Regions from separate parts of the Nocardioides sp. InS609-2 genome, predicted to be linked through region 1. Evidence: predicted binding sites of a transcription regulator. Region 1 holds the regulator's gene; the other holds the start of a gene.
What was found. Region 1 encodes LexA, which represses DNA repair genes until DNA is damaged. Its sites were predicted from a motif close to TCGAACANNTGTTCGA; they were not measured.
Positions count from the first base shown of each region.

Region 1 (15,473 bases):
CGCGGTGATGATCACCTCGACGGCCTTCGAGAACAGCTCGGAGTCGAAGGTGTCGTCCTGCTTGAGGAACTTCAGCAGGTTGAGCGACGCGAGGTTGCACGACGAGTTGTCGAGCGACATGTATTCGGAGCACGGGTTGGACGCCGTGATCCGGCCGGTCTCGGGGTTGGTGTGCCAGTCGTTGATCGTGTCGTCGTACTGGAGGCCGGGGTCGGCACACTCCCACGCGGCGGTGCTGATCTTGGTGAACAGCTCACGGGCGTCGACGGTCTCGATGACCTCACCGGTCGAGCGCGAGCGCAGGCCGAACGGCGTGCCGTCCTCGACCGCGCGCATGAACTCGTCGGTGACGCGGACCGAGTTGTTGGCGTTCTGGTACTGCACCGAGGTGATGTCGGAGCCGCCGAGGTCCATGTCGAAGCCGGCGTCGCGCAGGGCGCGGATCTTGTCCTCCTCGCGCGCCTTGGTCTCGACGAACTCGACGATGTCGGGGTGGTCGACGTCGAGGACGACCATCTTGGCCGCGCGGCGCGTCGCGCCACCGGACTTGATGGTGCCGGCTGAAGCGTCGGCGCCGCGCATGAAGGAGACCGGGCCGGACGCGGTGCCGCCGCTGGACAGCAGTTCCTTGGACGACCGGATGCGGGAGAGGTTGAGGCCGGCACCGGAGCCGCCCTTGAAGATGAAGCCCTCTTCCTTGTACCAGTTGAGGATCGAGTCCATCGAGTCGTCGACCGAGAGGATGAAGCAGGCGCTGACCTGCTGCGGTGAGGTCGTGCCGACGTTGAACCACACGGGAGAGTTGAAGGAGAAGTACTGGTTGACCAGCAGCCAGGTCAGCTCGTGCTCGAAGAGCTCGGCGTCGGCGGGGGTCGCGAAGTAGCCGTGGTCCTCGCCGCCCTTGCGGTAGGTCTTCACGACGCGGTCGACGAGCTGCTTGAGGCTCCACTCGCGGGCGTCGGTGCCGACGGCGCCGCGGAAGTACTTGGTGGTGACGATCGTGGAGGCGTTGACGCTCCAGAAGTCGGGGAACTCCACACCGCGCTGCTCGAAGACGGTGTCGCCGGTCTTCCAGTTGGTCTGGACCACATCGCGACGCTCCCAGGTGAGCGCGTCGTAGGGGTGCACGCCCTCGGTCGAGAAGACGCGCTCGATGCGCACTCCCGACTGCTTGTGCGCGCCCTTTGCGGTGCCGGTGTTCACCGTCTCGGTCATGGTTCTCCCTTGATCCCTCGTGAGTTGATCTTCAAGTTGATGACCCATGTCGTGCAGTCATCGAAGTGGTACGCCCGGCACGCAGCTTCCCCACTACGTGCCGGGCAGTCTGTGGTCAGCCCGTTTCGACGAGGACCGCTTCAGCGGTCTCCGGCGGGCTTGGTACGGCGCGCTCGGCGCGCAACATCGCTATCTCGTCCTCGAAGTCGTCGGCCGACTCGAACGCCCGGTAGACGCTGGCGAAGCGGAGGTAGGCGACTTCGTCGAGCTCTCGCAACGGCGCCAGGATCGCCAGGCCCACCTCGTGGGCCGGGACCTCGGCGAAGCCGTCGCTGCGCAGGGCGTCCTCGACGGCCTGGCCGAGACAGGCGAGCTGGTCCTCGGTGACCGGGCGGCCCTTGCAGGCCTTCCGGACCCCGGAGATCGCCTTGTCGCGGGTGAACGGCTCGGTGGCCCCGGAGCGCTTGAGGACGACCAGCTGCATCAGCTCGACCGTGCTGAACCGCTTGCCGCAGTCCTGGCAGGTACGTCGCCGGCGGATCTGGCCGCCGTCGTCGGAGACGCGCGAGTCGATGACCCGGGTGTCGGTGGTGCGGCAGTAGGGGCAGTGCATCTCGCGGCCTCCTCTCGTAGCTGGCCAGTCATCGTCGGGGCGCGACAAATAGCACCCTTCGTAGGGTGTAACGCCTGTGGATGAAGGTCTGATTCCTGTGGATGAACTACTGCTGTGCTGTGGGCCACACGCCGGGCAGCTGTGCACTAGATGTGGATAACTACACCGGTGTAAGTCCTAGATGTTGTGGTAACCGTACGTCGCGGCACCAGGGATTGGCAAGCCGAACCCGACAAGTTTTCCAACGGGCCCAGACGGTGCGACAAAGGTGCAGGTCAGGGGCCGAATGACTACTCATTTCCGGTCCTTGGTAGCGGCGTGTCGTGCGCGTCGACCGGATCGGTCACAATGTCCTCGTGACGGGGAAGAGTGCTGGGTCGCGGAGGGCTGCGAAGCAGTCGCGAGTCAACCTCTCGGCCGCCCTCGGCTATGCCATCGGCATCACGCTGCTCATCGTCGCCTGGGGCTATCTGGTGTATGTCGCCATCGACTTCGGCAGCTCGGCCCGCTCCGGACAGTCGGCAGGCTGGTGGCTGCTCGGCCTGGCCTCGCTGGGTGCGGTGGCGTGCCTGTTCATCGGGTTGCTTCTGATCACCCGGCTGCTGCGCTTGCTGGAGCAGCGGCCCAAGGCCGACGATGGCCACCCCGCTCCCCCGCGCATCCCGGGCGGTCGGCGCGCAGCGCGCTGAGTCTCGGCTCTGCTCGACCACCGCAGGCCCCGGACGCCGCGAAGGGCGGGCCAGATGGCCCGCCCCCCGTCTTCCCCGGCCCACCAGCCGGGGTCGAGTCGGCTGGTGGAATATTCAGTTGTAAGTCATTCTGCGATGGGAACGCGCAGCTTCTGGCCGGCGGTCACCATCGCGGTGTCGAGCGCATTGAGCCGTTCGATCCTCGAGACCATCTCGCGGGTGCTGTCGTCCCCGGCCGCCTCCGACGCGATGCCCCACAGGGTCTCGCCCTCGCCCACCATGACCACGCGTGTCGGCTCGGGCGTGCCGCCCTGCTCGCTCGCCACGGAGCCGGTGCCCAGGAAGACGCCGATCACCAGGGCAACAGCCAGCGTCGCGAGGAGCACGACGAGCCGGCCACGCCGGGTGAGGCGTAGCTGAGCAGCGGCGGGCTGCGGCGTCGTACGCACGGGGCGCAGGTCGCGGACCGGAGCCAGCGTCAAGGTGGGGTAGGGCGTGGTGGTCATGGTGCTCATCGGGACCTCCTGGGGAAGGGGGCGGTCTGCCTAGTTGGTTGTTGATCGATGTCTAGTGGCGACCACCGACAGTCTCGGTAGGTCGATCAGACGTTCGATCGAACATGTGTGCGACATTAGAGCATGTGTTCGAACAGGTCAAGCACCTGCCCGAACAAATGTTCGAGGCGTGTCGCCGCGTCGTGGCTGTCCACAGGCTCCGGGCGACGGCAGCTGAGCGGCCAGCGTCTATCTAGGCTGACAGCGGACCGATGGTTCGGAATCGGCCGTCTCGCGAAGTTGGTCTTGCATGGCGCGCAGCCGCCTCGGCCTACTCGCTGCTTGTTGCCCGCTGTCCGGGGCTGCTGGCGTTGGCGAGCCGGTCGGACCACCCCGACGCTGGCGCCGTGGGTGCGCGTGTCACGAAAGCCGGTATGAGTGCGGCCGCGATGAAGTGCCCAGCGGCGGCCACTCGCGGAAGGCAGGCCCGGTGAGCGAGGAACAGACTGACCCGAAGCCATACACGCCGAGTGCTTACCCGACCTGGCCGGCCGAGGCAAGCTCTTTGACCAACACGACACTGCCGAGACGATCACGCCGAACCCGACCTCAACGAGCACCGAACCGGGCCAGTGCCCGCCGAAGGGCAACGCCGCGAGACGAACCCCCAGGCGATGGCACCGCGCCAGCGAAGACGCTGGTCGCTGCGGCGTAGAAGGTGTAGAAGGCGGCGAAGGCCCCGCCCGCGGCGACTGCGGCACCTCGCGCGCCGTGGGCGGGGACAACGGCCCTACTCGTGATGGTCGAGCCTCCTAGCTCGTGACCTCGTGCTTGGTGCGCGGAATCTTGGGGCTGTCGGCGAGCTTGAGCCAGACGACGCCGCCGATGATGACGGCTAGCCAGAAGGCACGGACCGGGGTCAGGACCTCGTCGAAGAAGACGGGCCCCAGGAGCGCGGCGCCGACCGCTCCGATCCCGGCCCACACGGCGTAGCCGATGCCGACGTCGATGGCTTTGAGAGCGACGCTGAGGCAGAACAAGGTGAGCAGGAAGAAGACGAAGGCGGAGATCGACCATCCGAGGATGGTGAATCCTTCGCTGCCGGCCACGCTGAGCGCGTAGCCGATCTCGAATGCGCCGGCCAGCAGCAGGACCAGCCAGGCGCCGGCCTTCTTTTCGGTGTTCGTGGTAGTGGTCATCACATGGGTCCTTTCAGGATGGTCGGGGAGGGACCGGTTATGCGGCCCCGCTGAGCTGGAGTCCGACGACACCGCCGATGACGACGGCGATGCCGAGGGCCTGCTTCCAGTACAGGCGCTGGCCGAGGAACAGGGCGCTGACGATGACGATCCCGACGCCTGCCACGCTGGTCCAGATCGCGTAGCCGACGCCGACGTCGAAGGTCAAGAGGGCCAGGCCGAGGAAGAAGGTGGCGATCGCACCGCTGACGAGGGTGCCGGTTGTCCACGACAGTTTTGTGAAGCCATTTGCCTTGCTTGCGAAGATGCCGACGGCGACTTCGAAGATGGTGGCAATGCCTAGGTAGAGCCAACTCATGATGATGTTCCTTTCATGTTCATTCGATGGAAGAGGTCGAACGGTTCCCGGCCGCGCTCGACCGGGAGCGGGCGGACGAGGTCGGTGGGTCGGGAGCGGTCGATGCCGAACGCTGGGTAGCTGTGGCGGTAGTCGAAACCGTGGGCTGCGACGGTGTCCGCGTCGACGGCTACGTAGATTCGCTCGATACCGCGGTCCATGGCGAACCGATAGCACAGGCCACAGGGTTCGCCGGTGGCCAGCAGACGCAATCCGCGCAGGTCTGGTGCGCCGCGGTCCTCCATGGCCTGTCGCATGGCGACGATCTCGGCGTGCGCGGATGGGTCACCCGTCCTGTGGACCTCGTTGACGCCGAAATCGCTCTGGTCTCCGCAGTCGTCCGAGATGACGCCGACGAAGGGCAAGCCACCGGATGCCACGTGCCGGATGCTGAACTCGACCGCCTCGGCCATCAGCCCGGCCAGCTCGGGTTCGGTCCCGATCACGATGCCTGCTCCGAGCCGGTGGCCTCGTCGGTGGCGCGCTTCAGCCGGTCGGCATCCAGAACTCCGGAAATCAGCCGGCCGTTCACCCGGAAACTGGGCACGGCAGTGACCCCCACCGTCTCGACCGCGTGCCGCTGGTGAACGAGCTGGCGATCGCGCCGCTCCTGGCTGACAAGGGCCTGCTCCACCTGCGACCGGTCGAGCCCGGAGGACGCGGCGACGCCGATGACTACATCGTCCTCGCCGATGTTGCGGTCCTGCTGGAAGAAGGCGCGGAACATCGCGGTCGAGTACTCGCGCGCCAGTCCCTGCTCCTGTGCCAGCTGCAGCACGGCGAACGCCTTCGCGGTCCGGGGTTGCGGAGACATCGTCGGCAACGCGATGTCCACCCCGATCCGCCGGGCCATCGGATAGACCGAGCGGCGCCAGATGCGAGGCAGATAGTCGTCCTCCGCCCTCAGTGTGGGTACCGGGTCCGGTCGCAGCTCGAACGGGCGGATCTCGATCTCCACATCGCGATCCCGCTCGAGTTGCGCCACAGCGTCCTCGACCAGGAAGCAGAACGGGCAGACGTAGTCCACGAACACTTCAACTTTCGTGCTCATGACCATGGGCTCCTCTCGCTGGATCTTTCTCTGCATGTACACACATGCACCTAGGCATGCTTTGGGATTGCCGCAATGACTCTCGTTCAGGGAGTGATCAGGGATTCGACCTCGCGGAGGGCGTGGCCGAGTAGGCGCACGTCCAGCTGCGGAAAGTGCACGGCAGCCTTGCTCAGGAGCTCGTGCAACCGGTCCTCGTAGGGACCCCGCACCTCGCGGAACAGTGTCTCGCCTTGATCGGTGATGACTGCGTAAACGCCGCGTCCGTCATCCTCGCAGACATCGCGCCGTGCCAACCCCTTCGCCTCCAGCCGGCTCACCAGGCGCGTCGTGGAACTCTGGTTCAGGCCGACCCGCTGCGCGAGGTCGTTGACCCGGAGCTCCCTATCTCGGGCTTGACTCAGAAAGGTCAGGGCGCGGAACTCCGTCAGCCCGATCCGATGGGTGTCCGCAAGCCACTTGTCCAGGCTGGCGTCGACCGCAGACGCGAATGCGGCCACCTTGGACCACGCGACGCTCACGTCACGCCCACAAGAAGTTCTTGAATCGATCTGCCTGCATGTGCATGCAAATAATGTACCACAGGTCGATGCCCTGCCAAATGCGCGTCAAGCGAGCCCCAGGGCCGGGTCGACGGCACTGTCACCAAGGTCGACGAGGCCCAGGAGCTCGACGTGCTCGAGTCCCGGCCAACCCTGGTGAACTGAACGCTCAGCGGCGCTTGGCGATCGCCCGGCGACCGAGCGCGGCGAACAGTCCGAGACCGTGGGCCGCCACGCCGGGCGCAAGGGTGCTGGCACGGACGAGACCGCCGCGCCAGGCAGGCACCGCGAGTACGACGCGGCGCGAGCCGACCAGCCCGACGGCGGCACGCGCCACGTCGTCGACGGTGAGGATCGTGCTGGAGTGCACGAGCTGGGAGCCGATGCCGTCCGGGTTCTGAGCGTTGAGCATCGCCGTCTGCACCCCGTCGGGGCAGAGCGCGTGCACGCGCACGCCGCGTGGGGTCTCGGCGTCGCACGACATGGTCAGTGAGACGACAGCGGCCTTCGTGGCGGCGTACACGCTGTAGCCGGGGACGGGTCCGAGGCCGGCGATCGAGGCGGTGTTGACGATGTCGCCTCCACCCGGTCCGAACGCCTCGAGGGCGGTGCGAGTGCCCCACATGCAGCCGAGGACGTTGACCTCGACGAGGCGGCGTACCTGCTCCTCGATCAGCTCGGAGAGCCGGCCGTCGTCGCCGACGCCGGCGTTGTTGAACCACGCGGTGAGTACGCCGTGGCGCGAGGCTGCCGCGGCGACGACCCGGTGCGACTCGGGATCGCGGACGTCCTGCGCGATGCCCTCGGCGGCCCCGATCTCGGCCGCGGTGGCCGTCGCGGCCGCTCCGTCGAGGTCGGCCACGACCACGTGATGACCGCGACGAACCATCTGTTCGGCGATCGCCCGGCCGATCCCGCGACCGGCTCCGGTGACCACACAGCTCGTCTCCATGCCGGGAGTGTGGCACGACACGCCGTTCGAACACTTGTTTGAAGTCATGCCGTGATCGGTCTACGGTGAGGCAACCGGCGAGACGATCCACAGCGTGACATCCAGGAGGACCCATGGCCAAGACAAGCGGCACCGGCAAGAAGGTGCTCGAGATGCCCGACGGGCCCCCCGACGCCACCGGTCTGACCCCCCGCCAGCAGCGCGTGCTGGCCACGATCAAGGACGCCATCGAGATGCGCGGCTACCCGCCGAGCATGCGCGAGATCGGCGAGGCGGTCGGGCTCACCAGTTCGAGCAGCGTCGCCCACCAGCTCAAGACGCTCGAGGAGAAGGGCTTCCTCAAGCGCGACCCCAACCGGCCGAGGGCCCTAGAGGTGTTCCTGCCCGAGGTGATGGCCGCGCGTCGGTCGCTCGGCAACTCGGCCGAGGAGAGCTCGATCGACGAGTCCGACATTGGCGACGCGATGCCGCCGGCCACCTACGTCCCGATGGTCGGGCGCATCGCCGCCGGTGGTCCGATTCTCGCCGACGAGCGCATCGAGGAGGTCTTCCCGCTGCCTCGCTCGCTGGTCGGCGAGGGCACGCTCTTCATGCTCGAGGTCGCCGGTGACTCGATGATCGACGCGGCCATCTGCAACGGCGACTTCGTCGTCATCCGCCAGGAGCAGACCGCCGAGAACGGCGACATCGTGGCCGCGCTGATCGAGGGCGAAGCCACCGTCAAGACGTTCCAGCGCAAGGACGGCCACGTCTGGCTGCTCCCCCACAACGACGCCTACGACCCCATCGACGGGTCCAACGCCAGCATCCTCGGCATCGTCACGGCGGTCCTGCGCCGCATGTGACCGCGGTGGGTCGGTCACTGTCGGCGCCTGCACATAAGGTGCCCGGGTGACCGATCAGGACGACATCCCCAGCAACCCGCACAGCCGGGTGCACGAGGTGCTGTCCGAAGCGGTCACTGCCCTCGGGGGCGAGCAGCGCGACGGCCAGGTGCAGATGGCCGACGCCGTCGCCGACGCGATGGAGGGCGGCGAGCACCTCCTCGTCCAGGCCGGCACCGGCACCGGCAAGTCGCTCGGCTACCTCGTGCCGAGCCTGCTGCACGGCAAGCGGGTCGTGATCGCCACCGCGACGCTCGCCCTCCAGCACCAGCTGGTCGAGCGCGACCTCCCCCGCCTGGTCGAGGCGGTCGGCGGCACCATCGACACGTCGTACGCCGTGTTGAAGGGTCGCTCCAACTACGCCTGCCTCCACCGCATCCGCGAAGGCGTGCCCGACGACCAGGGCGTGCTCGTCGACCTGCCCACCGGGTCGCTCGGCGGCGAGGTCATCAAGCTGCGCGAGTGGGCCGAGAAGCAGAGCTTGGACGGCGGTAGCGGCGAGCGCGACAACGCCCCCCGGCACACCGACCGGGTCTGGCGGCAGGTCAGCGTCAACCACCGCGAGTGCCTCGGCGCCACCAAGTGCCCGTTCGCCCAGGAGTGCTTCGCCGAGCGCGCCAAGGAGAAGGCCCAGCGCTCGCACCTGATCGTCACCAACCACTCGCTGCTCGCGATCGACGCGATCGAGGGGGTGCCGATGATCCCCGACTACGACGCGGTGGTGATCGACGAGGCCCACGAGCTCACCGGACGGGTCACCCAGGCGGCGACCGACGAGCTTGCCGCCAACGACGTCGAGCGAGCTGCGCGTCGCGCCCAGCGGCACATCGACGGCGAGCAGGCCGACGACCTGTCCGACGCCGGCGAGGCGCTCGCCGACGCACTGTCCCGCACCGAGCCGGGTCGCATCGACACGATGGGCGAGCAGCTCTCCGACGCGCTGGTGCTGGTGCGCGACGCCGCCCGCGCGTTGGTCTCGGCCTTCCCGAAGGAGTCGGCGGGCGACGGTGACTCCGACGCCGGCCGTACCCAGGCAAAGGGCTTCGTGCAGGAGGTGTTCGTCAACGCAGAGCGGATGGCCAAGCATGCCGAGGCCGACGTGCTCTGGCTCAACGAGGCCCGCGACCGCATCCCGGCCCGGCTCCACGTGGCTCCCCTCCAGGTGTGGGGGCCGATGCGCGACAAGCTGCTGACCGACACGACCGTCGTGTTCACCTCGGCCACCCTGATGCTCGGCGGCGACTTCAACGCGGTCGCCACTTCGCTCGGGCTCAAGCCTTCCGAGCGGGTGCTCGACGAGCCGATCAAGCGTGCTGACGGCGTGCTGCCCTGGCGCGGCATCGACGTCGGGTCGCCGTTCAACTACGGCCAGCAGGCCATCCTGTACGTCGCCCGCCACCTGCCGCCGCCCGGCCGCGACGGCCTCGGCACTGCCCAGCTCGACGAGATCGCCGAGCTGGTCGACGCGGCCGAGGGCCGCACGCTGGGCTTGTTCTCGTCACGACGGGCCGCCGAGGCCGCCGCCGAGGCGATGCGCCTGCGGCTCCCCCACCTCACGATCCTTGCCCAGGGCGACGCTCAGCTGCCTGAGCTGGCGAGGCAGTTCGTCGACGACCCGCACACCTGCTTGTTCGGCACGCTCTCGCTGTGGCAGGGCCTCGACGTCCCCGGCGAGACGTGCCAGCTGGTGATCATCGACCGGATCCCGTTCCCGCGGCCCGACGACCCGCTCATGTCGGCGCGTCAGCGGGCCGCCGACAAGGCGGGCGGCAACGGCTTCATGCAGGTCGCGGCCACCCATGCCGCGCTGCTGCTTGCGCAGGGGTCCGGGCGGCTCATTCGCACGACCACCGACCGTGGCGTGGTCGCCGTACTCGATCCTCGGCTGTCGACCGCGAGGTACGGCGGGTTCCTCAAGGCGAGCCTGCCGCCGATGTGGACCACGACCGACCCGGCCGTCGTGCGCAAGGCGCTGTCACGGCTGGCGGGCAACTGACCCGTCGGTCAGCGCTTGCGGTTGATCTGCCGGTTGACGCGGCCCTCGGACTGGCCGAGCACCTTGGCCAGCAGCGGGACCCGCATCTTCCACGCCACTGCGGCCACCACGACAACGAGCAGGATGATCAGAAAGGTCATGTCGCGAGCGTACGCCGGCGTTCCTTGGGGTAGTCCGGGGCAGATCGCACCTGATTTCGCCTCGGAAGGTGCGATCTGCCCCGGACTACCCCGAGAAGCGGTCCGTCAGATGACGGCGCCGGAGTCCCGGGGCTCGCTGGTGCGCGGCACCTTCGCCGCGCGCGACATCGGCCAGCGCTCCTGGAAGTAGGTCACCAGCGGGGTCGCGGTGAACACCGAGGAGTAGGTGCCGATGATCAGGCCGAGCAGCAGGGCGATGGCGAAGTCGCGCAGCGAGTCTCCGCCGAGCACGGCGAGCGCGGCCAGGATGAACATCGCGCCGAGGCCGGTGTTGACCGTGCGCGGCATCGTCTCGACGGCGGCCTTGTTGGCGAGCCGGTTGAAGGTCTGCTCGGGGCGGGAGCCCTGCCAGCGCTCGCGCACCCGGTCGAAGACGACGACGGTGTCGTTGACCGACAGTCCGACGATGGTCAGCGCGGCGGCCAGGAAGATGCCGTCGATGGGCTTGCCCAGCCAGGCGAAGACACCGGTGACGATGACCACGTCGTGGAACATCGCGAGCACCGCCGCGACGCCGAAGGTCCACTTGAAGCGGAAGGCCAGGTAGACCATCTGCACGAGGAGCGCGATGCCCAGGGCGATCAGGGCCTTGTCGCGCAGTTCGGTGCCGAGTGAGGCACCGATCTTCTCGTCGCGCTCCTTGGTGGCGCCGCCAGCGGCGTCGCCGATCGCCGTCTCGATCTTGATCGCCTCGTCGTCGCTGATCTGGCCCGTGCGCACGGTGATCTTGTCGTCGTCGGACTCCTGCACCGTGGCCTCGGGGTAGCCGACCTCGGAGACAACCTCGCGTGCCCTGTCGGCGGAGATCGGCGTGGTGGTGGAGTACTCGAGCACCCGCCCACCGGTGAACTCGACACCCAGGTTGAGCCCCTGGCTGACGATGCCCGACACGGCGAACACCAGGGCCGCACCGGAGACGGCCAGCCACAGCGCACGGCGCGACATCAGGTCGGGGTCGCGGCGCTCGAGCCAGAGGCGGACCCTGCCGACCGAGCCGATGCCGCTGAACCCCGGTCGCTGCTCGACCCAGCGGTTGGAGACACCGATCTCGGTGAGCACTCGGGCGATCACCAGCGCCGAGATCATGGAGGCCACCACACCGATCGACAGCGTGACACCGAAGCCCTTGATCGGACCCGAACCCAGGATGAAGAGCAGCGCCGCCGCAAGCAGCGTGGTGACGTTGGAGTCGATGATGGCGCTCCACGCCTTGTTGAAGCCGATCGTCAGTGCTCGTCGCAGGCCGGCGGACGGGTTGGCGGCGTACTCCTCACGGGCGCGCTCGAAGACCAGCACGTTGGCGTCGATGGCCAGACCGATCGCGAGCACGAAGCCGGCCAGGCCGGGCAGCGTCAGGGTCGAGCCGAGGCCGACGAGCATGGCGTAGGCGAGCAGCGCGTACGACGTCAGCGCGAGCGCCGCGAGGAGGCCGACGAACCAGTAGACACCGGCAATGAAGAGGCCGGTCAGCAGCAGCCCGATCAAGCCCGCCTGCCACGAAGCGTCGATGGCGGCCTTGCCGAGCGTCGGGCCGACGACGCGCTGCTCGATGACCTCGACGGGCAGTGGCAGGGCGCCGCCCTCAATCAGGACGGAGAGATCCTTGGCCTCGGTGAGGGTGAACGAGCCGGTGATGTCGGTGGTGTCCCTGATGGAGCCACCACACGGCACGTTCACGCTCGGGGAGGAGATGATCTCGCCGTCGAGCACGATCGCGATCCGGTTGGGGTCACCCTGGGCACAGGCCGCCGCGGCCGGGGGCAGGGAGGTGGCGGGCGACGCACAGGATTGCCTGCTGACCGTAGTCGAACGGCGACCCGACGTGGATCCCCCGCCACGGCGACACGGCGCCGGAGCGAGACAGCGCCTCGCGCTCGGTCGGCTTGAGGCCGAGCGAGGCGGCGACCGCGTTGAAATCGCACCGAGCATCAACGTCGCGCTCGTGAACACCAACGTCTTGTCGGTCAGCAGCTTGTCGCGCATCGGCCCCCACAACCTGCAGCGGCGCGACGTGCAGCAGCGCGGGGACGCGGACGCGCGCCTCGTTGAGCCAGAGCACATCACACTCGAGGTTGGCGGCCATCCGCTCGGCGTTGACGATGACCTCCTGCACCATGCCCTTGTCCTGGGTGCGGCCGGCGTCGCCGTCGGAGAAGGCGCGTCCTTGGGGTAGGCCGACAGGCACTTGCGGCGGTGGCCTCGATCGCCTCCGCCAAGGAGTCAGCGGCCTCGCTCAGCGCATGGGCCGACTCGTCCTCGACCCCACGCTGGGAGCGCCAGGATGCCCGCTCGACGTCGTTGACCGCCAGCTCGTCGATCCCCGCCTGGGTGACCCGCGCGGTGAGCTCGTGCGCCTCGTCGATCGCCACCGCGTCGTAGCCGGGGATCATCGGCACCCGCTCGATCGCGTCGATCGCGAGCAGCGAGAGGTTGGTGACGATCAGGTGGGACTGCTGCGCCTTCTCCCGCGCCCGCTCGGCGAAGCAATCAGAGGCAACCGGGCGCTTCGTCGCGCCGAGGCACTCGCGGTGGTTGACGCTCACCTGTCGCCATTCGCGGTCGGTGTGGCGAGGAGCGTTGTCGCGCTCGTCGCTGCCGCCGGCCTCGTCTCCTTCTCAGCCCATGACCGCAACTCGAGCACCTTCTCGGCCATCGACCCCGTCGGCACGTCGAGGAGACCCTGTTCGTCGGTCACGCCCTCGCGGATGCGGTGCAGGCAGGCGTAGTTGCCCCGACCCAACAGCACGGCGGACGTCGCATCGGCCTCGTCGCCGCTCGCCTCGACCAGCCGCGGGATGTCCTGCTCGTTGGGCTGGTGCTGCAGGGTCAGCGTCGCCGTGGCGACCACGACCCCGGTCGTGGTGGAGCAGGCTGGGGGCGACGTAGGCCAGCGACTTGCCGGTGCCGGCCCGGACGAGGAGATGCTTTCCGGCGCCCAGCGCCCGCGCGACCGCCTCGTCCATCTCGATCTGGCCGCCGCGCTCCTGCCCGCCGAGTGCCTTCACCCAGTGGCGAGCACCCCGGAGACAGCGGGGGTGGAGCGCTCGGGTTGGTCGTCGGAGTCAGGCACTCAAGAACCCTACGGGCGCGCACCGACAACGCGGGCATCGTTCCCTGCGGTGCGCTCTCGACCTGCCCAAGACGGCCGACGACCGACGACCGGTCTGGCAACTGGACCACCAGCCGGCCGCCGGTCAGTTCGTCACCGTGCAACACCCCGGTCAATCTTTGTTGGGGTTGAGATCCGTCAGAATTCGGAGATTCTGCCGGTCGGCTCTGTCAGCTTGCCTTCCACTTGTATGCGCCGCCCAGGAAACCGGGCTGAACCTTGGCGCGGACAGCAGGGGACGACAAACCACTGGACGTTCCCGACTGCACGTTCGCAGTGCCGCCCGTCCCACAGCCAAGGGTGGTCCATCGGTACACCCATTGCCCGTCGACCCTGACTGTTCGGCGGCCTTCAACACAGATTCGCGTGTTGGTTCCCGGCTGAGTTTGCCACGTGTAGGTCCAAGTCCCCCCATACATGCCGCAGTTGGGCTCGGACGTGGCCCACGACCCAAGTCCAGCTACGGCGCTCCGCCATTCGTAGCAGCCCGATGCTTTCGCTCTAGCCGCCGGCACTGCACTGTGCGCTGCGATCCGAGCATCGAGCGTTCCTTCTCTCGGCACGACTGCCGACGAGGGCGCCGTCACCGCACCGCAAGCCACGGTCAAGCCCAATCCAACCAGCCACTTCGTCCACGCATGAAGTCTCCCGAGATCAAAATGATGACGCGCCTTAAATGAACCGGCAATTGGCTCGTCACAAGTTATCACCGGGGGTGACTGCGACGATGACCAGCGCTCATCCCAGATGACCGCTCAGATCACGGCGCCGGAGTCGTCGGGGGTGCGGACCATCTTCTCCCGCTTGACGCGGCTCATCGGCCACTCCCCCTGGAAGTAAGTGAGCAGCGGTGTGGCGGTGAACACCGAGGAGTAGGTCCCGACGACGAGACCCACGAGCAGCGCGATCGCGAAGTCGCGCAGCGAGTCGCCACCGAGGATGGCAAGCGCCGCGAGGATGAACATCGACCCGAGGCCGGTGTTGACCGTCCGCGGCATCGTCTCGACCGCGGCCTTGTTGGCCAGGAAGGTGAACTTGTCCTCGGGGCGCGAGTTGTGCCAGCGCTCGCGGATGCGGTCGAACACGACGACGGTGTCGTTGATCGACAGGCCGATGATCGTCATCGCCGCGGCCAGGAAGACGCCGTCGATGGGCTTCTGCAGCCAGGCGAACAGCCCGACCACCAGGACCACGTCGTGGAACATCGCGACCACGGCGGAGACCCCGAAGGTCCACTTGAACCGGAACGCGAGATAAATGAGCTGGACCAGCAGCGCCACACCGAACGCGATCAGTGCCCTGTCGCGCAGCTCGTCGCCCAAGGCGGCGCCGATCGTCTGGTCGTCGACCTTATCCACGTCGCCACCGACGGCGGCGAGCGCGTCCTCGATCTGCTGCACCTCGTCGTTTGTGATCTCGCCCGTACGCACCGTGAAGTCGGCGGTGTCAGCGCCCTGCACGACCGCCTGGGGGAAGCCGGCGTCGGCGATCGCCGCACGCGCGTCGTCGACCGAGATGGTCTTGCTCACGGAGTAGTCGAGCTGGCGCCCACCGGTGAACTCCACGCCCATGTTGAGACCCTGGGTGAAGATGCCGGTCAGGGCCAGCACCAGCGCGGCGCCCGAGATGCCGAGCCACAGCTTGCGCTTGCCCATCAGGTCGGGTTCCTTGTTGTCCAGCCAGGTCCGGACGCGACCGATGTTGCCGAGACCGCTGAGCATCGGCCGCCGCTCGACGAACTTGGTCGCGACGCAGATCTCCGCCAGCACCCGGGCGATGATCAGCGCGGAGATCATCGACGCGACGACACCGATCGACAGGGTGACGCCGAAGCCCTTGATCGGGCCGGAGCCGAGCAGGAAGAGCAGGCCGGCGGCGAGCAGGGTGGTGACGTTGGAGTCGATGATGGCGCTCCACGCCTTGTTGAAGCCCATCGCGAGGGCGCGCCGAAGGCCGGCCGACGGGTAGGCGGTGTACTCTTCGCGCGCACGCTCGAAGACGAGCACGTTGGCGTCGATCGCCATGCCGATGGCGAGCACGAAGCCCGCCAGACCCGGCAGGGTCAGCGTCGAGCCGAGCGCCAGCAGCATGGCGTAGGCGAGCAGGGCGTACGACGCGAGCGCCATCGTGGC
Region 1 covers NZ_CP060034.1:3,451,644-3,467,116, reverse strand. The annotation lists gene H4Q84_RS17975 (vitamin B12-dependent ribonucleotide reductase) at 1-1,215, opposite strand, end outside; gene nrdR (transcriptional regulator NrdR) at 1,331-1,828, opposite strand; gene H4Q84_RS17965 (hypothetical protein) at 2,185-2,517, shown strand; gene H4Q84_RS17960 (LysM peptidoglycan-binding domain-containing protein) at 2,643-3,032, opposite strand; gene H4Q84_RS17955 (multidrug efflux SMR transporter) at 3,824-4,210, opposite strand; gene H4Q84_RS17950 (SMR family transporter) at 4,248-4,568, opposite strand; gene H4Q84_RS17945 (nucleoside deaminase) at 4,565-5,053, opposite strand; gene H4Q84_RS17940 (DsbA family protein) at 5,050-5,658, opposite strand; gene H4Q84_RS17935 (MarR family transcriptional regulator) at 5,745-6,179, opposite strand; gene H4Q84_RS17930 (SDR family oxidoreductase) at 6,370-7,152, opposite strand; gene lexA (transcriptional repressor LexA) at 7,266-7,997, shown strand; gene H4Q84_RS17920 (ATP-dependent DNA helicase) at 8,044-10,032, shown strand; gene H4Q84_RS23225 (hypothetical protein) at 10,041-10,172, opposite strand; gene secF (protein translocase subunit SecF) at 10,278-11,945, opposite strand; gene H4Q84_RS17910 (hypothetical protein) at 11,962-12,348, opposite strand; gene H4Q84_RS17905 (hypothetical protein) at 12,293-12,775, opposite strand; gene H4Q84_RS17900 (hypothetical protein) at 12,772-13,080, opposite strand; gene secD (protein translocase subunit SecD) at 14,097-15,473, opposite strand, start outside.

Region 2 (15,473 bases), 1.5 Mb from region 1:
GACGACTGGCTCTATGCAGCACTGACGACACTCGCCCGGTCCGGAGTCACCGCCGTCTCGGTCGAACCGATTGCCCGAGGGCTGGGGGTGACCAGAGGCAGCTTCTACTGGCACTTCAAGGACCGCGAAGCCCTGTTGATCGGCGCCCTGGAGCTGTGGGAGAGCGAGGCCACCACCTCGTTCATCGAGGCCCTGACACCGATCACCGACCCGGCCGAACGACTGTCCACCCTGTTGCGGGAGGCGCTGACCGGCGACGAGATTGCGGGCCTGGAGCCCGCCCTCGTCGCCCATGCCTCCGACCCCGTCGTCTCGGTCGTGCTGGAGCGGGTGACTCGTCGGCGGATGGCCTACCTCGAGGAGTGCTTTCGCGACCTCGGACTCGACAAGCGTGAGGCCCGACTGCAGGCGGTCGCCGCCTACGCCGCCTACCTGGGCTGGGTCGAGCTTCGACGCGCCGCCCCGGACGCCGTGCCCGAGGTGGCCCGCACCGGACGGAAGTCCCGCGCAGCCATCGACCATCTGCTGTCCATGCTCGCTGGGTCGCGCTGAGGCTCGCAATCGACGAGCGAGGGAGCGCTCAGGCGTCGGAACCGAGCTGGACGTACATCGTGAAGCGGTCGTGCCGGTAGGCAGACCGCGACACCTCGACCGGCCGGTGGTCGATCAGCGCCCGACGGGCGACACGCAGGACCGGCGAGCCCTTCGGCAGCTCGAGCTGCTCGGCCTCCTCGGGGGTGGCGACGTCAGACGTGACGGAGTCCTCGGCCCAGGTGGGCCGCAGCCCACGGGCGTCGAGCGCGTCGTACAGGCTGGTGGGCATGCCCGACTGCAGGAACCCGGGCAGCAGCACCTCGTTGAGGTAGGCGTCCTCGATGCAGATGACCTGGCCGTTGCCACGTCGTAGCCGCTTCCAGTGGATGACGGCGTCGCCGGCGGAGAGGTCGAGTGCGCGGGCCACGCCGGGGCCGGCCTGCTCGCGGCGGGCGAGCAGGGTCTGTGACTCGGGGAGCAGCCCCCGCTGGCGCATGTTCTCGGTGAAGCTGGTCAGCATGCCCACCCGGCGACGAGGTCGGGCAACGAACGTGCCGCGACCGGGCATCCGCTCGAGCAGCCCTTCGATCACCAGCGCGTCCATCGCCTGACGCACCGTCATCCGGGCCACGCCGAACTGCGCGACGAGCTCACGCTCGGACGGCGCGGGCGTGCCGGGCTCCGCTCCCTCGACCAGGGTGCGGACATGCTCGCGCACCTGCACATGCTTGAGTGCGCGCTGCACGGTTCCGGCCACCTGGGTCATAGGCTCAGAATAGGTCTGGACAAGCCGATCCGTACCGGGAATCGGTGACGCCGTGCGCCTGCCCCCCATTCCTTTACCTCCCCGTGGTGGTCACTCCGTCGCGATTGCCTCGAGTACGTCGAGCCGCGCGGCCCGCCGCGCGGGGAGCACTGCCGCCAGCACACCCACCACCACGGAGACCGCAAGGAACGCACCAAGCTGGTCCCACGGCACCGAGATGACCTCGAGACCCTCGTCGCGCAGGGCGTACATCATGGCGATGCCGAAGCCGACGCCGAGCACACTGCCCAGCACTGCGCCGAGCACTGCGATCACCACCGACTCACAGGTGATCATCCGCCGGAGCTGGCTGCGTGACAACCCCACGGCCCGCAGCAGTCCGACCTCGCGGGTGCGCTCGATGACCGACAGCGCGAGCGTGTTGACGATGCCGAGTACGGCGATGAAGAGCGCCAGGCCCAGCAGAGCGAAGATCATCAGCACCAGCTGGTCGATGGGTCCGCGCTGCTCCTCGGCGAAGGCGGCCTGGTCCTTGACCGTGACGATGGGCAGCTCGGCCACCACCTCGTCGATCGCCGCCTCGAGGGCCGGCGTCTGCCTGTCGACGTCGATGACCAGGAAGTTGTCGCGTTCGGGGAAGCCGGCCTTCTTCAGCGTCGACAGCGTCGTCTGGATCGGGAAGCCGACCACCGGGTTGTCGGCGAACGTGCCGGCCACGGGGTAGGTCACCTCCTCCCCGTTGAAGGTGATCTGGTAGTCGTCACCGACTGCCAGGTCGTGATCCTCGGCGTACTTGTCAGAGACGAGCACCGCGCCGTCGCGCAGGTCGTCGAGCGAACCGGTCACCATTTCGAGGCCGAGCGCCCCGGACAACGAGGACTTCTCGCTCGCACCGACGCCCTGCTGCCCGTCGTCGTACTCGCCGAAGGCCCAGCGCTGGCGAGCCACCGACTCCACGCCGTCGATCTTGCTCATCCGGTTGCCGATGCGCGACGAGAACGACTGCCCCATCAGGTTGCTGACGACGTAGTCGCCCTTGAAGTTCTCCTCGATCGTCTGGTCGACCGACGCCTTAGCGGAGTCCCCGACAATCGCCATCGTGGCAGCCAGCGCCAGTCCGATCATCAGGGCCGACGCGGTTGCGGTCGTACGACGCGGGTTGCGCAGGGAGTTCTGGCCGGCCAGGTTTCCGACGGTGCCGAAGACGCGGGCCAGCAGCCGGTGGGCCACCGCCAGGAACGGCCGGCTCAGCACCGGGCTCGCCGAAGCCACGCCCAGCAGCACCGCGAGCACACCACCCCCGACGAACCAGCCACCCCGGCTCACCGAGGTGAACAGCCCCGCGGCCAGCGCACCACACCCGGCCGCGATGAGCAGGAGCCCGCCCAGGAACCGGCGACGCAACGACGTCTCCGGCATCGAGATTTCGTCGCGCAACGCCTGCACCGGCGCGATCCGGGACGTACGCCGGGCCGGCAGCCACGCCGCCGCCATGGTGACGACGATGCCGATGCCGTACGACGCGAGGACGGTGCGCGGCGCGAAGATCAGCGGCTGCCCGGAGAGGTCGAGCCCGAACCGGCCGAAGACGAGCCGGATCACCATCGCCAGCGCCACGCCCAGGCCCAGCCCGATCGTCGAGCCGAGCACGCCCAGCACGAACGCCTCGAGCAGCACCGACCTGGTCACCTGCCGCCGCGAGGCGCCGAGGGCACGCAGCAGCGCGAGCTCACGGCTGCGCTGGGCGACCAGCATCGAGAACGTGTTGACGATCAGGAAGGCGCCGACGACCAGTGAGATGCCGGCAAAGATCAGCAGGAACGTCGTGATGAACGAGATCGCCTGCAACAGCTCGCCGGCGCTGTCGTCGGCCGCGTCGTCACCGGTGACCGCCTCGAAGCCGTCGGGCAGGCTTAGTGCCACTGCGTCCCGCAGCTCCTCCTGCGAGACCCCGTCGGCAGCCGTCACCCAGAGGTCGGTGTAGGCGTCGCGGCCGTCGAGGAACAGCTTCTGGGCGGTCCGCGTGTCGAAGGCGGCGAACGTCGCCCCGTTGAGCGAGCCGCCCTGCTCGAAGTCGGCGATGCCCACGAGCACCGGGTTGAGGACCGACTGGTCGCCGGCCGTGACGATGTGCACGCGATCGCCGCGGTGGTAGCCGGCGCGGTCGGCGGTCGAGGCGTCGAGCACGACCTGGTCACGCCCGCTCGGTTCGTCCCCGATGATGATGCTGAGACCCTCGAGGTCGTGCCCGGCGGGGGCGTCCGACCAGTTGCCGCCGATGCCGGGCGGGCCCTGGCCACCGACGACCTTGTTCTTCCGGTCGACGACGAAGACGCCGCGGTCGGTGACGTTGCCGTCGACGCGCGCTGCGCCCTCCAGGTCCTGCAGATCCTTGAGCACCGACGCCGGCACGGTGCGAGTCGACGGGCCGTTGCGCAGGTCGCCAGCACCCTCCGGCCGGACGACGACATCGCCGACGGTCGACGCGAACAGTGCCGTGAAGCTTCGGCCCAGGGTGTCGCTGAAGACGAGAGACCCGGCCACGAACGCAACTCCCAGCACGATCGCGAACGTACTGAGAAACAGCCGGACCTTGCGGCCCAGCAGGCTCTTGAGGGCGGCGCGGAGCATCAGCCGGCCACCGGTGCGCTCATGGTGGCCATGACCTCCAGCACCGACTCGCGATCGGGGTCGCGCAGCTCGTCGACCACACGACCGTCGGCGAGGAACACCACCCGATCCGTGTACGCCGCGGCGACCGGGTCGTGGCTCACCATCACGATCGTCTGGCCGTGGTCGTCGACACTGCTGCGGAGCAGCTCGAGCACCTCGGCACCCGAGCGGGAGTCGAGGTTCCCGGTCGGCTCGTCGGCGAAGACGATGCGCGGACGGCTCACCAGCGCCCGCGCGATCGCCACCCGCTGCTGCTGGCCGCCGGAGAGCTCATTGGGCTTGTGGCTGAGCCGGTCACCCAGCCCGACAGTCGCAATGACGGAGTCGAACCACTCAGGGTCGGGCTTGCGGCGCGCGATGGCCAGCGGCAGCACGATGTTCTCGCGCGCGGTCAGGGTCGGCACCAGGTTGAACGACTGGAACACGAAGCCGATCTCGTCGCGACGCAGCCGGGTCAGCGCCTTGTCCTTGAGCCGGGTGAGCTCCTGTTCGCCGATGAAGACCTGCCCCGACGTGCCGGTGTCGAGGGCCGCACAGCAGTGCATCAGCGTCGACTTGCCCGACCCGCTCGGTCCCATGATCGCGGTGAACTCCCCCGCCACGAGGTCGAGCGTCACGTCGTCGAGCGCACGCACCTGGGCCTGGCCGGTGCCATAGGTCTTGGTGAGTTTGCGGACCCGCGCGGCGGGCGTGTGCTCGGTCATGGTCCCAGCCTCCCGCGCCACGCCAACCAGGCGCCATGGGGACTCCCCCGGATCCCTCCCGGGGAAACCCCCGAGGATCCATGCGTCCGAACAGGTGTTCGATATCATGGAGTCGTGGACTTCCAGGGCACGCTCTTCGACGAGGCGCCGGCCACTGACGTCGCCGGGCTGCCGACGCTGGCACCCGAGCGCACGCTCTTGTCCAGAGGAGCCTGGGTCGACGTCCAGCGCAACTGGCTGCCCGGTGCCGATGCCGTGTTCGAGGCGCTGGTGCGTGACGTGCCGTGGCGCGCCGAGCGCCGCCAGATGTACGACCGCGTCGTCGACGTGCCCCGTCTGGTGCACACGTACGCCGCCGACGAGGCCCTGCCGCACCGGCTGCTCGTCGACGCGCGCGGGGCCCTGTCGGCGCACTACCTGCCCGAGCTCGGCGAGCCGTTCGTCACCGCCGGCTGCTGCTACTACCGCGACGGCCGCGACTCGGTTGCCTGGCACGGCGACACCATCGGCCGAGGCAGGACGCAGGACACCATGGTCGCGATCGTCTCGGTCGGCGACCCACGCCGGCTGCTGCTCCGCCCCCGCGGTGGCGGCGAGTCCGTCGCCGTCGCCATGGGCCACGGGGACCTGCTCGTGATGGGCGGTTCGTGCCAGCGCACCTGGGAGCACGCCGTACCCAAGACGGCGCATGCCGGCCCGCGGCTGTCGGTGCAGTTCCGGCCGCAGGGCGTGTTCTGACGGTCAGAGCTGCACGCTGGGCGGCTCAGCTCGCGTACGCGTCCTGGTAGAGCTTGTCGAGGTCCTCGGAGTACGGCGCGCTGAACCCGCAGAGCGTCACGGTGTCCTGGAAGGCCGTGACGAGGTAGCGACCGCCGACCTGGAAGTCGACCGCGACCAGCAGCTCCTGGAGCTGCTTGCTCGGCGCCGTCACCGTGACCGTCTCGGTGGGGGTGCCCTTGAACCATGTGGTGGGCGCGAGCGTGACCTGGTCACCCTCGATCGAGGTGACGGAGCCGTCGAAGGCGAGCGTGTTGCCGCGGAGCACCCGCACGTTGGGGACCATGCACTTGGCCTCGACCGCGTCGCCCGTGACCAGCGCGGTCGTGGAGCCGGGCTCGGCAACCGGCTGTGCCGGCGCCTGGCTGGTGGGCTCCTGGGCCGTGGGGGACTGCACGTCGTCGTCACTACGCAGCGCTGCGAAGGATACGCCCGCAATGACGACGACGGCAGCGGCTGCCGCGACCCAGACGAGGGGGCTGCGGCGCCGCGTCGTCTCGGGTCGGAGTTCGGGGGTGTGGTTGCTCATGGCGTCCTCCAGGAGTCGGGCCACCTGCTCGGGGGGCGCGGGCGTCAGTCGGGCGGCCGGGTCGATCGCGCTCAGGCTGCGGCGCAGCTCCTCGTCGTCGTAGCCGTAGTCGTTCACGATGGCCTCCCTATGCCCCTTCATGTCCGGCACCGGTGCCGGTCTTTCGCAGGTCCTCGAGCAGCTTTCCCTTGGCCCGGTGCAGGCGGATGCTCACGGCGTTGGCGGTGAGGTCGAGCACGGCGCCGATCTCGGCGGGCGTCAGCTGCTCCCACGCCCACAGCCGGACCAGCTCACGGTCCCGGTCGGGCAGCCGGTCGAGCGCCTCGGCCAGCCGGACGTCGGTGCCGACCGGGTGCGGTTCGACGGGCTGCCCGGCCACCTTCGCGGCCACCCGCGTCTGCCGTCGGCGGCTGCGCTCGGCGTTCTGAAGGCAGCCCCGCGCCACGCCGTACGCCCAGGGCAGTGGGTTGTCGGGCACCTCGTCGAAGCGCCGCCACAGCACCAGCAGGGTGTCGGAGAGGACGTCGTCGGCGGTGTCTGAGTCGGTACGACGCACGAGGAACCGGCGCAGCGGCTCGATCACCTCGCGTGCCAGCGTCTCGAACCGCTCCTCCCGTGTCACCCCTCCAACGTAGCGAGCCGGCGTCGTCAGCGGCCCGGCCGGGGCAGCGGCCCGAAGTCCTCGCGGCAGGCGTCACCCGAGCACGACGACAACAGGTTGGTACGCCGGAACAGCTCGCGGCGCACCCGCGCGTACTTCTTCACGGCCGCCAGGTTGCGAAGTTCGTAGGGGTCCCGGGCGTGGTCGTAGAGCTCGACGAAGCCGGTGCGGTTCCAGCGGACGAACGTGTAACGGCCGGTGTGGACACCCCGGAACGTCCAGTCGATCGTGCCACGCCGGTGGAACGGGCCGGCCTGGATGAGCGAGGTGCGAGCCAGAGGCGCGCCGGCGCGTGCCGCCCCCAGCACCGACACGCCGTCCATCGGGCGCCCCGGCGTCGCACCGGAGATCTCCACCAGCGTGGGCGCGAGGTCGACCGTCGAAGCGATGTTGGACCGCACGACACCCGGCGGGATGCCCGGGCCACGCACGAGCAGCGGCACCCGCAGCGACTCGCGGTAGGCCAGCAGCTTGCCGGTGTAGCGGTGCTCGCCCAGCAGGTAGCCGTTGTCGCTGGTGAAGATCAGGTAGGTGTTGTCGAGCTCGCCGGCGGCGCGCAGCGCCTCGACGGTGGCAGCGACCCCCTCGTCGACCGAGGCCAGCGACCGGATGCGCTGGGTGAAGAGGCGCTGCAGGGTCGCGGCGCGCTTGCGCTTCTCCTTGCGGATGAGGATCGGCTTGTCCGAGACGTCCTGCTCGTTGTATGACGGCTTGTCGAGCGACGGCAGCCGCGAACCGGGATACAGGCCGGCGTGCCGGGTTGCCGGCGTCGGCGGGGCGGCGCACGTGTCGAGGGGCAGGTTGTCGGTGCACTGGCCGTGGGGGGCGACGTACGACGACCAGATGAAGAACGGGTCCTGGTCGCCGGCGTACTCGCCGATCAGGTCGACCGTGCGGTTGGTGACGAAGTCGTTGCTGTGCAGGTCGTCGTGGTGCTCGACCAGCGCGCCGTCGTCGTACACGGTGTAGTCGAAGGCCTGGTAGGTGCCGTGGGTGAACGGCGCCCAGTGGTCCCAGCCGGCCTGGATGCCGTCGCGCTCGGAGTAGAGGTTGAGGTACTTGCCGACGAACCCGGTGGCGTAGCCCGCGTCGTGCAGCCAGCTCGCGACACTGTTGCCCGGCTCCTTGAGCGCCCCGAACCCGCCATGCGGGCCGGAGTTGCTGCGTACGCCGTTGTTCTGCGCGTACTGACCGGTGACCATCTCGGCGCGGGCCGGGCAGCACAGCGGATGTGGCGAGATCGCCTGGCCGAACGTCGCCCCGCCACCACCGAGTGCCGCTCGGGTCTGCGGCATCCAGTAGAGATCCTCGAGCGTCTGGTCGTCGGTGGTGATCAGCACGATGTTGGGCCGGTCGCCCGGCGCCTGCGCCTGCGCGGCCACCCGCGGCGTTGCCGGCACAGCCGCGATGGCGGCAGCCAGGGCCACGAGGGCGACGGCGAAGCGGGCAGTTCCACGAGATGTCTTCATCGGCCGGGTCACGGTACCTGTGACGCAGCTCCGATCCGGGAAGTTGCCCCGACACGCAACAAGGCCCCCGCTCCGAGCGGGGGCCTTGCTGTCTCGCACGTTGGAGCCAGGCGGTCTCAAAACCACATGTGGCTGGTCTCGAGACGGGTTGCGCACTCCCTCGCTTCGCTCGGGACTACGCCAACCCTCCTCGACCTGATCGCCTTGTCAGCCCTTCGCTGCGCTCAGGGCTGGGCGATCAGAAGTCCATGCCGCCCATGCCACCGGACGGGTCGCCCATCGGGGCGGCCTTCTCCGGCTTGTCGGCCACGACGGCCTCGGTGGTGAGGAACAACGCAGCGATCGAGGCGGCGTTCTGCAGAGCAGAGCGGGTCACCTTGACCGGGTCGTTGATGCCCTCGGCCAGCATGTCGACGTACTCGCCGGTGGCCGCGTTGAGGCCGTGACCGGGCTTGAGGTTGCGCACCTTCTCGGCCACGACGCCGCCCTCGAGGCCGGCGTTGATCGCGATCTGCTTGAGCGGGGCCTCGGTCGCGTAGCGAACGATGTTGGCACCCGTCGCCTCGTCGCCCGTCAGGTCCAGCTTGTCGAACGCGGTGGCCGCAGCCTGCACGAGTGCCACGCCGCCACCGGCGACGATGCCCTCTTCGACAGCCGCCTTGGCGTTGCGCACGGCGTCCTCGATGCGGTGCTTGCGCTCCTTGAGCTCGACCTCGGTGGCCGCGCCGACCTTGATGACCGCAACGCCGCCGGCCAGCTTGGCCAGGCGCTCCTGCAGCTTCTCGCGGTCGTAGTCGGAGTCCGACTTCTCGATCTCGGCACGGATCTGGTTGACCCGGCCCTCGATCTGGCCGGTGTCGCCGGCACCTTCGACGATGGTGGTCTCGTCCTTGGTGATGACGACCTTGCGGGCCTGGCCGAGGAGCTCGACGCCGGCGTTCTCGAGCTTGAGGCCGACCTCCTCGGAGATGACCTGGCCACCGGTCAGGATCGCGATGTCCTGGAGCATGGCCTTGCGGCGGTCACCGAAGCCCGGAGCCTTGACGGCGACGGACTTGAAGGTGCCACGGATCTTGTTGACCACCAGGGTCGACAGCGCCTCGCCGTCGACGTCCTCAGCGATGATCACCAGCGGCTTGCCCGACTGCATGATCTTCTCGAGCAGCGGCAGCAGGTCCTTGACGTTGCTGACCTTGGAGTTGGCGATGAGGACGTAGGGGTCCTCCAGCACGGTCTCCATGCGCTCGGGGTCGGTGACGAAGTAGGCCGAGATGTAGCCCTTGTCGAACCGCATGCCCTCGGTCAGCTCGAGGTCGATGCCGAACGTGTTCGACTCCTCGACCGTGATGACGCCTTCCTTGCCGACCTTGTCCATCGCCTCGGCGATGACGTCACCGACGGTGCTGTCACCTGCGGAGATCGACGCCGTGGCGGCGATCTGCTCGCGGGTCTCGATCTCGGTCGACATGGCGAGCAGCTGCTCGGTCACGGCGGCGACAGCGGCCTCGATGCCGCGCTTGAGACCCATCGGGTTGGCGCCGGCCGCGACGTTGCGCAGACCCTCGCGAACCATCGCCTGGGCGAGGACCGTGGCGGTCGTCGTACCGTCACCGGCGACGTCGTCGGTCTTCTTGGCGACTTCCTTGACGAGCTCGGCACCGATCTTCTCGAACGGGTCCTCGAGCTCAATTTCCTTGGCGATGCTCACACCATCGTTGGTGATGGTGGGCGCGCCCCACTTCTTCTCGAGCACGACATTGCGGCCCTTGGGACCGAGCGTGACCTTGACGGCGTCCGCGAGCGTGTTCATGCCACGCTCGAGGCCGCGTCGGGCCTCCTCGTTGAAAGCAATCAGCTTCGACATAACCCTTGTGATTCCTTCAGAGTCTGGGGGTGTACGGCGCCTGGTGGGCTGCCCGCGACGGACGGACCTCGACCCTCCGACGGACCCTTCCCGCCGGGCTGGAGGACCTCAACGTCACCAGTGCCGTGTTGTCACTCTCATGGCGAGAGTGCCAGCGTCATGTTTAGCACTCGAAGGGGGCGAGTGCAAACGAATCGCGGCCTTCCGGACCCCGGTCAGCGCGCGGCCAGCCAGGTCTCGAAGTCGGGTCCGTCGAGTACGGCGTCGCCCCGGGGCACGAGGGCGCCGGCCCGGATGAGCTTCTCGGCCCGCCCGGGCAGCCACAGCGGCACGGAGATGTAGCGCTTGCCGGCGGCCCGGACGTGGCGGCGTACCTGCCGGATCAGGGTGTCGGGCCGCGGCCCCGCGAGGTTGACCGTGCCGTCCTCGTCGCCGTGCGCGAGCCGGACCAGGTGCGCGGCAACGGTCTCGATCGCCACGGTCTGCACGGGCTGGATCGGCACCCCGACGACCGGGCCCTTGCGTGTCCACTGCATCAGCTGGCCGCCGAAGTCGTGGAACTGCGTGGCCCGCAGGATCGTCGACGGCACGTCGCCACGGCGAGCCGCCTCCTCCTGCGCGAGCTTGGCGGCGAAGTAGCCCCGCCCCTCCAGCCCGTCGATGCCGTAGATCGACAGCGTGACGATGCGACGCACTCCGGCACGGGCACCCGCGGTCTGCAGGTTGCCGGCCACGCTCGTGAAGAACGCAGAGGCCACATCGCGATCCATCGAGGACACATTGGCGGCGTCGATCACGACCTCCACCCCGGCCAGTCCCTCGTCGAGCCCAGCTCCGGTGACGGCGTCGACGCCGGTCGCCCGGCTCAGCACCACGACTTCGTCCCCGGCGGCCTCGAGTGCTGCGACCGCGTGACGACCGGCAAGCCCGGCCCCTCCGATGACGGCGACCTTCATGACGACTCCTCGCATACGTGGATAATTGGTATCCACGTTATACCAGAGAACTCGGACATCCCGTAACCTCGTTTCCATGCGTATCAGCGAAGGAGTCGAGTGGGCCGCTCACTGTGCCGTCGTCCTCGCCCAGCTCCCCGACGGCCTGGCCCTCAACGCCGGGGTGCTGGCGGAGTTCCACGGGGTGCCGAAGCCCTACCTCGCCAAGTCGCTGCAGGCGTTGTCGCGGGCCGGCATCGTGGCGTCGAGCCAGGGCCGCAACGGCGGCTATTCGCTGGCCCGGCCCGCAGGCGAGGTCACCCTGCTCGACATCGTGCTCGCCGTCGACGGCGGTCAGGCGGCCTTCCGGTGCACCGAGATCCGCCAGCGCGCGCCGCACCCGGCACCGCGGAAGTGCTTCCGCAGCTCGTGCGCGATCGCAGCCGGCATGTGGCGGGCCGAGCAGGCGTGGCGCGACGAGCTGGCCACGGTCAGGCTCGACGCACTCGCGTCCGGGGTGGCCGAGATCGTGCCCGACGACGTGATGGCCCAGAACGCCGGCTGGCTCGCCGCACGGATCGGTCGTGCCTGAGTCAGCCCAGTCGGGCGGCCACCAGGTCGGCGAACACCTCCGCGTTGGCCGGGAGCACGTCGAGGTAGAGCCCCGGCTCGGTGACCTCGAGCTCGCTGACGCACCAGTTCCCGTCGTACTTGAGCAGGTCGACGCGGCCGTAGTCGAGCGGCCGGCCGGTGAACTCGGCGGCGGCACGCAGCGCCTCGAGGGCCAGCACCGACTCCGGGCCCGACATCGCGACCTCCGTGGTGCGGCCGCCGAACTGCTCGTGCACGCGGATCTCGCCCGCGCCGGGCACCTTGTTGACCATCGACACGGCCTCTCCGCCGATCACGAACACCGAGGTCTCGCCGTCGGTGTGGATCGTGGTGACAAGTGGCTGGGCCAGGACCGGGGCGTCGGGCAGGGCGATCGCGTTGCCGCGTCGTACGACGGTCACCCCGATGCCGCCGGCACCCACCCGCGGCTTCACGACCACGTCACCGAACTCGGCGACCGTGGCCTCGAGCTCGGCGGCGGAGACCACGAGCCGCGTGGGTACGACGGGCACGTCACCGAGCCGGGCGAGGTAGCCCTTGTCGAGGTTCCACTGGAAGACGTCGGCGCCGTTGAGCACCGTCGTCGTCGCTTCGACCGAGTGAACCCAGGCCAGGAACTCCTCGGATCGGGTCATGTAGTCCCAGGTCGACCGCACGGCGACGAGGTCGGCGCCGACCCAGTCGACCGACGCGTCGTCCCACACGGCCCAGCGGGCGTCGATGCCGCGAGCGATCAGGGCCTTGTCGAGCGTCTCGTGGCCGGGCTCTCCCGCGGGCCAGTCGCGACTGGTGGCGAGGAGTACTGAGTTCACTCGTAGCGCTCCTTCAAGACGTCCAGCTTGTTGGTGCCCTCCACGTTGTCGCCCTTCTCGACGACCACGAGGTTGTGGTAGCAGTGCACCGACCTGACCCAGCGGTCCGTGTACGACGGCTCGTGCTGGTCGACGTACTCCTCGAAGTTGAGGCCGTCGACGAGGTCCTTGACGAGGTCCATCGACGTGCCGCGCGCCCGGGGGTCGGCCTGCCCGCCCCACTCGGGCCAGTACGACGTCTGGGTGTCCTCGATCGCGTAGACACCGTCGTCGGGCAGCAGCGGGAACAGCACGCCGAAGCTCGCCCGCACGTGGTCGGGGACGTGTGACCCGTCGTCGATGACGACCAACGGCTGGTGCTCCTCCATCAGCGAGGTGAGCAGCGCCTCGTCGGTCTGATCCCCTTGTACGACGGTGATCCGGCCGCCGCTCAGCGCCGTCTTGTCCTCGATGTCGAGGCCGATGACGTGGGCCTTCGGGAAGAACCACTTCCACATCTTGAGGGAAGCGCCACCCATGCTGCGGGCGTAACCGCCGACACCGAGCTCGAGCAGCGTGAACTCCTCGCCGCGCAGGTGCTCGAGGTGCCGCTGGTAGTGCGGGGTGTAGCGGTGCACGCCCCACTTGTCGGTGCCGAACTCCACCGCGAGCTCGGTGAGGTCCATGGCGAGCAGCCGGCGTCGTCGTTCCTTCGGGTCCTCGGGCATCCGGTCAGACTAGAACGCCGGAGCATGGTGCCCGAAGGGCAGGTCTTCGGCATGTCCGAGCGCGCGGAGCACCGACGGCAACATCGCCTTGGCCGTACGCCGGTAGCCGGCCGCGCTGGGATGGAACCGGTCGAGGCTGAACATCTCGTCGGGGTTGGTGATGAAGAACGGGCCGACGACATGGGCCAGCGAGACGACGTACGCACCGCGTTCGAGAGCCACCTCGCGCTGGGCGTTGGCGAGCTGACGGCTGGCCCGCGAGCCCAGGCTGCGCAGGGGCTGCGGCACCGGGCGGAGTGCGCCGAGGTCGGGGCAGGTGCCCACCACGACACGGGATCCGAGCTCGTGCAGCCGGTCGACGGCCTCGGCGAGATGGCGCACCGACTCGGCCACCGGGACCCGGTGGGTGACGTCGTTGCCACCGACCACGATGACGGCCGCGTCGGGCCGGTACCCGTCGGGCAGCGCGTCGAGCTGTTCGGCGAGCACGCTCGACTCGGAGCCCACGCGGGCCGCCGTACGCAGGCGGACGGAGGTGTCGGTGGCCTTGCCCAGACCCTTGGCGAGCCGGGCGCCGAGGGTGTCCTTGGCGCGCTCGGCACCAAGCCCTGCGGCGATGGAGTCGCCGAGCATCAGCAGGTCGAGGCGCCCCGGCTGGCTCTTGCGGTAGGTCTTGTCGGCTTCGGGAGCCTCGTGCCCGAGCGGGTCGCCGATGAGGCCGCGCGCGATCGCCGCCTGCCGCTGGAGGAACTGCCGCGCGCCGACGCTGCTGGTGGCCACGACACCGGCCGAGGCCAGCACCCCGACGGTCCATCGTTCGCGAGCCCGCATGCGCCGAGTAGAACCAACCCGCCTGAACACGCGGTCAACCCGACATGTCGGGCGGCCGAACGCAGCCGCTCAGTCGGCCAGCTCGGGCGGGAAACCGCCGGTGGCGACCGGACCCCACCGCTCGATGGTGAGCCGGACGAGCGACTTGTCCTGGTCGCGCATCGCCTGGCGGTACTCGTCCCAGTCGGGGTGGTCCCCGGAGATGCTGCGAAAGTAGTCGACCAGCGGCTCGACCGCGTCGGGCATGTCGATGACCTCGGCGACGCCGTCGATCTGCACCCATGGCCCGTTCCACTCGTCGCTGTGGATCAGCGCACTGGCGGCAGAGCTGCGGCGCAGGTTCGTCACCTTGGCGCGGGACGGGTACGTCGCCACGACGAGCCGGCCCTGCTCGTCGACGCCGCACGAGACGGGTGAGAGCTGCGGGCGGCCGTCGCGCCGGGTGGTCACCAGGGTGGCCCGGTGGCGTGGCCGGATGAAGTCCAGCAGTGCGTCTCGGTCGACCTTGTCGTTGGTTGCGATGGTGCGTGCCATGCCTCCACTGTGCCGGACGGGCGATGATCTGAGTACGCACGCGGATTCGGCAGACCGGGTCCCGGGCCGAAGATCCGCACATGACCACTCCCGTCTCTCCCCAGCGCCTGGCCTGGCTCACCGACGAGGTCGGTGCCTGGCAGTCCTCCGGACTCGTCGATGACGACACGGCGACCCGCATCCTCGGCAGCTATGCCGCCTCCCGCCGCTTCTCGCTGGCCCGCCTCCTGCTCGGGGTCGGCGGCACCTTCGTCGGCGTCGGCCTGATCTGGCTGGTCGCAGCCAACCTCGACGAGCTCGCCCCCATCGCGCGCTTCGTCGTCGTGGCCGTGCTCTGGCTGGCGCTCCTCGCCGGCGGCGAGCTGCTGGCCGGTCGCGGTCCGGCGCTCCTCGCCGGCGCCGTACGACTCGTCGCTGCACTCACCTCCGGCGCTGTCATCTTCCAGGCCGCGCAGAGCCTCCAGGTGCCGGCGTACGAGCCGCGGCTGATCGGCCTCTGGGGCGTAGCCGCACTCGTCCACGCCTACGCGACCCGGGCTCGCGGCCCGCTGCTGGTCGGCATGTCGGCGCTGTCCGGCTGGGTGCTGTGGCAAGGGCTCTTCGATGACGCGACGTTCCTCCGCGTCGTCCTGATCCTGCTTGCCACGGGCGTGTTCTCGCTCGCGGTCGCGGCACTGCACGACCGCTGGGTGCCGGCATTCGCAGGGCCGTGGCGCCTTGTGGGCATGGCGTTCACGCTGATCGGGCTCTTCGTCTCCGCCCTGCCCGACACCGGCGACTCAGATCTCGGGCCGAGCATCTTCCTCATCGTCCTAGGCGTCGTCGCGGTCGTGGTGACCGCGGCCGCCCTCCGTGTCGGCACGGTCGTGGCGCGATGGGAGGTTGCCGGCGCGGCTGCGGCCCTGGCGGTCGGCGTACTTCTTGCTCTCTGGGAGCCCGGCTCGGATCCCGACCACCTCGGTGCCGGCGACCTGCTCCACGCCGCCCTCTGCGTCGTCGCTTACGTCGCCCTCGCGGTCGGCGTCGCCGCCCTCGGCGCCCTGCGCGACAACTGGGTGCTGACCG
Region 2 covers NZ_CP060034.1:1,913,194-1,928,666, forward strand. The annotation lists gene H4Q84_RS10010 (TetR/AcrR family transcriptional regulator) at 1-552, shown strand, start outside; gene H4Q84_RS10015 (GntR family transcriptional regulator) at 581-1,300, opposite strand; gene H4Q84_RS10020 (FtsX-like permease family protein) at 1,391-3,931, opposite strand; gene H4Q84_RS10025 (ABC transporter ATP-binding protein) at 3,931-4,677, opposite strand; gene H4Q84_RS10030 (alpha-ketoglutarate-dependent dioxygenase AlkB) at 4,792-5,415, shown strand; gene H4Q84_RS10035 (hypothetical protein) at 5,441-6,100, opposite strand; gene H4Q84_RS10040 (sigma-70 family RNA polymerase sigma factor) at 6,111-6,605, opposite strand; gene H4Q84_RS10045 (sulfatase) at 6,632-8,113, opposite strand; gene groL (chaperonin GroEL) at 8,352-9,977, opposite strand; gene H4Q84_RS10055 (3-beta hydroxysteroid dehydrogenase) at 10,193-10,933, opposite strand; gene H4Q84_RS10060 (Rrf2 family transcriptional regulator) at 11,010-11,504, shown strand; gene H4Q84_RS10065 (hypothetical protein) at 11,506-12,336, opposite strand; gene H4Q84_RS10070 (hypothetical protein) at 12,333-13,043, opposite strand; gene H4Q84_RS10075 (SGNH/GDSL hydrolase family protein) at 13,053-13,874, opposite strand; gene H4Q84_RS10080 (PPOX class F420-dependent oxidoreductase) at 13,944-14,408, opposite strand; gene H4Q84_RS10085 (DUF2157 domain-containing protein) at 14,489-15,473, shown strand, end outside.
Region 2: H4Q84_RS10030 (alpha-ketoglutarate-dependent dioxygenase AlkB) is a predicted target of LexA. The motif match lies at 4,764-4,779, and genes of this name have one in related genera.